2 regions of the Paenibacillus physcomitrellae genome follow, and region 2 is predicted to be linked to the other one. Evidence: riboswitches for the same ligand, from Rfam matches in the RefSeq annotation. Region 2 holds a riboswitch; the other holds the start of a gene.

Region 1 (3,408 bases), 970 kb from region 2:
CCTGCTCTCCCGCTGGACGCTGCGCAAGGAACTCGAAGCCGGTTCCCTTCAGCTTCTGCAGCTGGATGGATTCCCGCTCACACGCCAATTCTCACTGGTCATGCCGGAAAGCCAGTTCCAGACCAAAGCAACCGAGCTGCTGGCGGCCATGATCCGGGACGGGGAAGGTTTTCCGGAAGATTAACGCTTGATCCACAATATCAATAGAATGTTCAGAGCACCAGCAGACCAGGGAAACTTGTTTATTTAGCCACCAGCACTGGAATCTCGGAATGATGCAAAACGCCATGAGTGACGCTGCCAAGCAGCGCCTCATTCATTAAACCTCTGCCATGGCTGCCCATTACAATTAAATCCGCTTTCACTTCCTGAGCCGCAGTACAAATAGATTTGACCGGGTGGCCGGTAAGATGAACGAATCGGAGCCGGTTTTTCCAGCGAGCAAGCTGCTCATCTATTTCCTGCTTAATCATTTCGCTGAGCCTTTCTTCATAGATGTCCACAGCATCCGGCACCAGATCATAAGCATAATTTTCCTTTACCGTGACATAAATAACCGTACATTCGGCTTCAGGCCATGCCTGCAGCAGCTCTTCCATAAGGCTTGCAGCACGCGCAGAATACTTCGATCCATCTGTTGCGAACAATATGTTCTTCACCGTCATAACCTCCTGTGTTTCATGTCCATCCACGCTCCTGAACCGGTATCCAGAATGTGGATGGCTATATCGTATGCCCTTTTCTCAAATAAGTAAAATAATTGATTTGGATGTTTATAATAAATAAATAGTTATCATAAGATTTAAAATAAAAGAACAGCCGCATCAGATGATCGGCTGTCTCGTTGTGATAACGGGCAGAAGTGCGTAGGATTTTACTTACTTGAACATCTTAGAATTGGGCACCCTATCTGTAAACTTGGATGAGGTGTATGTATGAAAAGGACCGTTATTATTTCTTTAACTTTGATATTGATTCTACTATCGCCTATACAAACTAACGCTGAAAAGAGTTACTACATACCTCAAGAAGACTCAACAGAGCTGAGGTTACAGGATATGCTTATGAATTTTATAAATCCATATATAAACGATGCTATTCAAGGTTATTATCAACATTTATTACGGGAACTACCACTGGTATATCCGTATTTCGTTGATATGATTGAATCTCACAGGGTAAATGGTTTTCGCGGTTTTATCTTATCAATTACGCTCGATGTGACACCAGTTATTGGTCCACATATTTCAGTTGGTAAAGACAGATTAACGTTTGAGATCTCAGCGGGTCCTAAGGCCAAACTGGTGAATTACACCCACTTAAAGACATATGAGCTACCCACGCATTGGCAGGACATCATCAAGAAGCCTAAGAAATATTGAACTAACGGGCAGGATAGTTGAACAACTTAAGAGCGAAACGACAAAGTCATATACATTGAAAAGGAACCTTTAAAGGAGCCTTAGATATTGCTCTGGTTGATTTGACTAGCGGCGAATAATACACTTGACTAACCTCATTATTAAAACTATAGTAAAGTAAATATTTGGTATGTACGACTGGCGTAAACGTGGAGTATCATGAGGGAGTACATATACATACAGCCGTACGCCTGGGCAGAGGTAAGGGGGTAACCCCCTTACCTCTTTATGTTTAGAAGGGACTGATAATATAAAAGAACAGAATCGATTTTAGACGGTAATCGAGTAGCTGACAACATCAAAAGGAAGTGTAAAAGGCTAGGAATGCATTCTACCGAATCGCCCTCCCTTCAGACATAACGACGGACAAATTGATATCCCGTATCAAGAAGCTAAACAACGATCCCTGCATGCATGGAATATTATTGCGGCACCCGGTCCCGGACCATATAGATGAACGTGCAGCGTTTGATGCTATCAACACTGGGAAGGACGTAGACGGTATAACTACTATTACAAATCAGATACCCGATTGAGCAGACCAACAAAAAACTTGTTGAGTGATGAGTTATTGAATGCATACATTTATCGAGATTTAGCTCAGCTAGAAGCAACGATACAGGATCAAAAGGATAATAATTGGAAAAATGGAGCTCTTGTTGTCCAGAAGCTGGATGATGCTAAGGATTCAATTATATTGCGTATGGGAATGGAAAGAGATGACGATAAGGAAACGCTCCTTTGGAAATTACACGATTACATGAAAAAGTTCACGGTTGGTGACGGAACTTTAGCTTTAGATATTAGTTTAAACGATAAGCAACGTGCCGATTACATCTATTTAGGCGAGAAGCTGCGTTCTGGCGGATGGACGTTTAATAAAGGGTTTGATACAAACTGGGATACTTTTTCATTAAAATTACAAGCACTTGTAACGGAGTCATAGACTGAATAGACTTATATGGATCCAATCCTAGCAAATACGGTTGCTGCAATTAGAGCGGCACAATACAATCGATTACTACAATCACAAACAAATCAAGTCTAAACTAAAAGGCAAGAGTCCGGTACAATACCGTACTCTTGCCGTTCAGCTTGCCTAAATAAAAATGTCACACTTTTTGGGGTCAATTCAGGTCGGCTGCTTTCCTCTTCCTCTTTCATTTCCCATCCTACTCGTTCAAATAAACCGCCTTACCCGTGCGGGCCGACTCGTAGATGGCCTCCAGAATCTGCGAAACTACATAAGCCTGCTCCGGCGTAACGACCGGATCGCGGTCCTGCTCAATCGAATCGATCCAGTCTTTCATTTCCAGATCGGTCCGGTTCATTTGAATGCCGTCGTAGAAGGCTACGCCGCCGGAACCCAGTTCGACTTCCTTGGCGAACAGGTTGCCATGGTCTTCGCCGTTGATCCGCAGCCCCTGCTTCATGTCGGCCCCGCCTTCGGTTCCGCTCAGCGAACATTTCGCTTCATCAATGTCCAGCGTGTTCAATGCCCAGCTCGCTTCCAGATTGATAGTAGCGCCGTTCTCCATGATGATCATGCCGAACGCCGAATCCTCTACCGTAAACTTCTTCGGATCCCAAGGCCCCCAAGCGTTGGCCGCATTTTCGCGCTGGGACAGCTCATGATATTTAGTACCAAGCACAACTTTCGGACGGTAGTTGTTCATCATCCAAAGCGTCAAATCCAAAGCGTGTGTACCGATATCGATCAGCGGGCCTCCGCCTTGCTTCTCTTCGTCGAGGAACACGCCCCAGGTTGGCACCGCTCTGCGCCGGATGGCATGCGCTCTGGCGTAATAAATATGGCCGAGCTCCCCGGCGTCGCAGGCTTTCTTCAAGTGCTGGCTGTCCGGACGGAACCGGTTGTCGTAGCCGATGGTCAGCTTTTTGCCGGTGCTTTTCGCAGCTTCCACCATCTTCTTCGCATCCGCAGCGCTTTTGGCCATCGGTTTCTCGCACATCACGTGGTTGCCCGCCT
Region 2 (3,408 bases):
TTGCACTCAGCGTTAGTGTGGACTCTTTCTCCGTAGGGGTTTCGCTCGGCATGTTCCGAAGCAGCCTGCTGCTGACGGTTTTGACTTTCGGCTTTTTCGGCGGATTGATGTCCGTAATAGGACTTTGGCTGGGAAGCCGTGTAGGGAAGAATCTCGGCGATTACGGGGAAGCGCTTGGCGGGGCTATTCTGCTGGCGTTTGGTCTGCTCTTTATCTTTTGATACAATAAATATAATTACAGAAAAATGGGGGGAGACTTATGCGTATCCTATTTGTTTGCACAGGCAACACCTGCCGCAGTCCGATGGCCGAAGGCATGTTCAGACAGATGGCGCTTGAGGCCGGTCTGCCGGCAGAGGTCAAATCTGCGGGAGTCGCGGCAATCCCCGGAATGTCCATGACCAGACATGCGGAAGCCGTGCTCAGAGATCATCAAATTACGGATCGTCTGACCTCAACCGCGTTAAGCGAAGAACTGGTCGAGTGGGCGGACGTCATTTTGACGTTGACACAGGGTCATAAAAGACAGCTGCTTTATGCTTTTCCGGATGCTGCCGCCAAAACCTTTGTGCTGAAAGAATATGTAGATGAGCGGGATAATGCCGAAGGAGAACTGCAGGAACTGGACGGGCTGCTTGCAGAGCGAGCCTTGCAGGCTGCTTTGGGAGGCAAGGTATCGGAGGAAGACTCCCGGAGAATTACAGAGCTGCAGTACCGTATACCTGTTTATGATATTTCTGACCCTTTCGGTGGTAACCGGGAGGATTATGAGAGAACAGCGGCGGAAATTCGGGAAGCTTTGAAGAAGCTCCTGAGCAAGCTTCAGAAACAGCAGAAGCAGAAGGATCAGTAATTTCAGTAATTTCAGTAAGGTCAATAAGTTCAGTAAGTTCTCGCTGAAGTTCGACTTTTAAAAAAAATTAAAACCTCCAACTCCACTTTACAGTGGCTTGGAGGTTTTTTGTTCCGATTTTGGGACTGGATCATTTGGATATATCCTTTTGAGACAGTCCTTTTTTTGCTGACACCTGTGAGGAATAAGCCATTCAAATCCATCGGCCCGGGGCCGTTATTGACGCTGTTAGAAGTCTGATCAACCTTTAATTATGAATTTTTCCAAGTTGCAATTCTGACCGCTATGCTTTATGCTAAAGGCAACAAGATCAGTTCCGGTGTAACTGGCGACGGATGTGGATGAAACCACGGTGGAGCATCGGAATATACGGCCGGTCGCCTGGGCAAGAGCATGACGCACGAATGTGCGTTTTGCTCTTTTTTGCATTTTTACCGACGGTCAGTTCCTGATCAGGCAGAACTCTAAGATACTTCCGGCGTGCAGGGAGTCCGGCTGCCTGCGTGGAAGTTGGTCCGCTCTCATTATATAATGGGTTCAAGTAGGGTTCGTCCCTTGGACCATTAACGGCGAATCCGCCGGAATTTAGGGGGTATCATCGTGGAACCAACCTTTCAGCTGGACCAATTGGCCGATCAGGCCGCCGAGGTATTGAAGGAGCTTGCCGAAACGGCTAATCTTGGGCCGGGAAAAGTGGTTGTCATTGGCACAAGCACCAGTGAGATTGCCGGTCAGCGTATCGGAACTGCCGGTGCCCAGCAAATTGCAGCTGAGCTATATAAGGGATTTGAACAGATCCGCTCACAATACGGCTTCGAGCTGGCTTTTCAGTGCTGCGAGCATTTGAACCGGGCGCTGGTAGTGGAACGGGCTGTGTTAGAACGCTTAAACTTGACAGAAGTGAGCGCGGTCCCGGTACGTACAGCGGGGGGATCGATGGCAGCTGAAGCCTATCTGCAGTTTGCCGAGCCTTGCTTGGCAGAAAGCATGGAAGCCCATGCCGGGCTGGATATCGGGGAGACGCTGATCGGTATGCATCTTCGCCGGGTAGCGGTTCCGCTCCGGTTGTCCCGGCGGTATGTCGGACAGGCGAGAGTCAACGCGGCGATGACCCGTCCCAAGCTGATTGGCGGGGAGCGGGCCGTTTATCGCCTTCCCCAGACGGACGGCGAGCAGCTCTGCGATTAAGACGGCGGAGAGTTTTGCGGCTTGGCCTGAAATTGGATTTGTGCTTTTAAATTTAAATTTAGATTTAGATTTGAATTTTGGAATTTAGAATTTTGATTGACCATGGGAAGTTATTTAATTTATCTATACAGGGAGGATTTTTGGCATGATGGAGTATTTGAGAAAGCAAGATCCGGCGGTTCTGGAAGCGATGAACCTGGAGCTGAAGCGCCAGCGCAACAACATTGAGCTGATTGCGTCCGAGAACATTGTCAGCGAAGCAGTTATGGAAGCTATGGGCTCCGTGTTGACGAACAAATATGCGGAAGGTTATCCGGGCAAAAGATACTACGGCGGCTGCGAACACGTAGACATCGTGGAAGATCTGGCCCGCGACCGCGCCAAAGAGCTGTTTGGCGCCGAGCATGCCAACGTGCAGCCGCATTCCGGCGCACAGGCTAACCTGGCTGTATACCTCGCAGCTCTGAAGCCTGGCGACACCGTACTCGGCATGAACCTGGCTCACGGCGGTCACTTGACGCACGGCAGCCCGGTTAACGCTTCCGGTTTGCTGTACAACTTTGTGGCTTATGGCGTGCAGGAAGACAGCTTTACAATTGATTATGAAGAAGTCCGCAAAGCGGCCTTCAAGCATCGTCCCCGCCTGATCGTAGCCGGCGCGAGCGCTTATCCGCGTACGATCGACTTTGAAGCTTTCGCCTCCATCGCCAATGATGTCGGCGCTCTGTTTATGGTAGACATGGCTCACATTGCCGGTCTTGTTGCCGCAGGTCTTCACCCGAACCCTGTGCCGCATGCTCATTTTGTTACGACAACGACGCACAAGACGCTCCGCGGTCCGCGCGGCGGCATGATTCTGTGCAAGAAGCCTTGGGCGCAGGCGATCGACAAAGCGATCTTCCCGGGTATTCAGGGCGGTCCTTTGATGCATGTCATCGCTTCCAAAGCGGTTGCTTTGGGTGAAGCTTTGGATCCTTCTTTCAAAACCTACGCCGAAAATGTCGTAAAAAATGCCAAGAAGCTGGCGGAAACGCTGCTTGCAGAAGGTTTGAACCTTGTATCCGGCGGCACGGATAACCATTTGATGCTGATCGATACGCGCAACCTGAACATCACTGGTAAAGATGCCGAGCATGTGCTTGATTCTATCGGCATTACCGTGAACAAAAACGCGATTCCGTTTGATCCAACCAGCCCTTTTGTTACCAGCGGTATCCGAATCGGTACACCTGCTGCTACTTCCCGCGGCATGGATGAAGAGGCCATGGTCGAAATCGGCCAGATCATTGCGGCTGCTCTGAAAGCGCCGCAGGACACTGCTGCGCTTGAGAAAGCTAAAGCACGCGTTACAGCGCTGACCGACCGTT

What was found. Region 2 has a riboswitch for ZMP and ZTP ahead of CBE73_RS12495 (TIGR01440 family protein). Riboswitches for the same ligand answer to the same signal wherever they lie in the genome.
Region 1: linked by a shared signal. The riboswitch ahead of CBE73_RS22555 (tetrahydrofolate dehydrogenase/cyclohydrolase catalytic domain-containing protein) and the one ahead of CBE73_RS12495 (TIGR01440 family protein) in region 2 are both predicted to bind ZMP and ZTP.

The regions. Positions count from the first base shown of each region.
Region 1 covers NZ_CP022584.1:1,770,884-1,774,291, forward strand. Annotated here, with positions in the region: gene CBE73_RS08045 (LysR family transcriptional regulator) at 1-184, shown strand, start outside; gene CBE73_RS08050 (universal stress protein) at 243-665, opposite strand; gene CBE73_RS08055 (DUF3888 domain-containing protein) at 936-1,382, shown strand; ZMP/ZTP riboswitch at 1,546-1,625, shown strand; gene CBE73_RS22555 (tetrahydrofolate dehydrogenase/cyclohydrolase catalytic domain-containing protein) at 1,793-1,957, shown strand; gene CBE73_RS08065 (hypothetical protein) at 1,954-2,367, shown strand; partial or broken gene CBE73_RS08070 (IS3 family transposase) at 2,408-2,524, shown strand; gene CBE73_RS08075 (Gfo/Idh/MocA family protein) at 2,594-3,408, opposite strand, start outside.
Region 2 covers NZ_CP022584.1:2,742,297-2,745,704, reverse strand. Annotated here, with positions in the region: gene CBE73_RS12505 (manganese efflux pump MntP) at 1-221, shown strand, start outside; gene CBE73_RS12500 (low molecular weight protein arginine phosphatase) at 260-853, shown strand; ZMP/ZTP riboswitch at 1,165-1,247, shown strand; gene CBE73_RS12495 (TIGR01440 family protein) at 1,448-2,041, shown strand; gene CBE73_RS12490 (serine hydroxymethyltransferase) at 2,187-3,408, shown strand, end outside.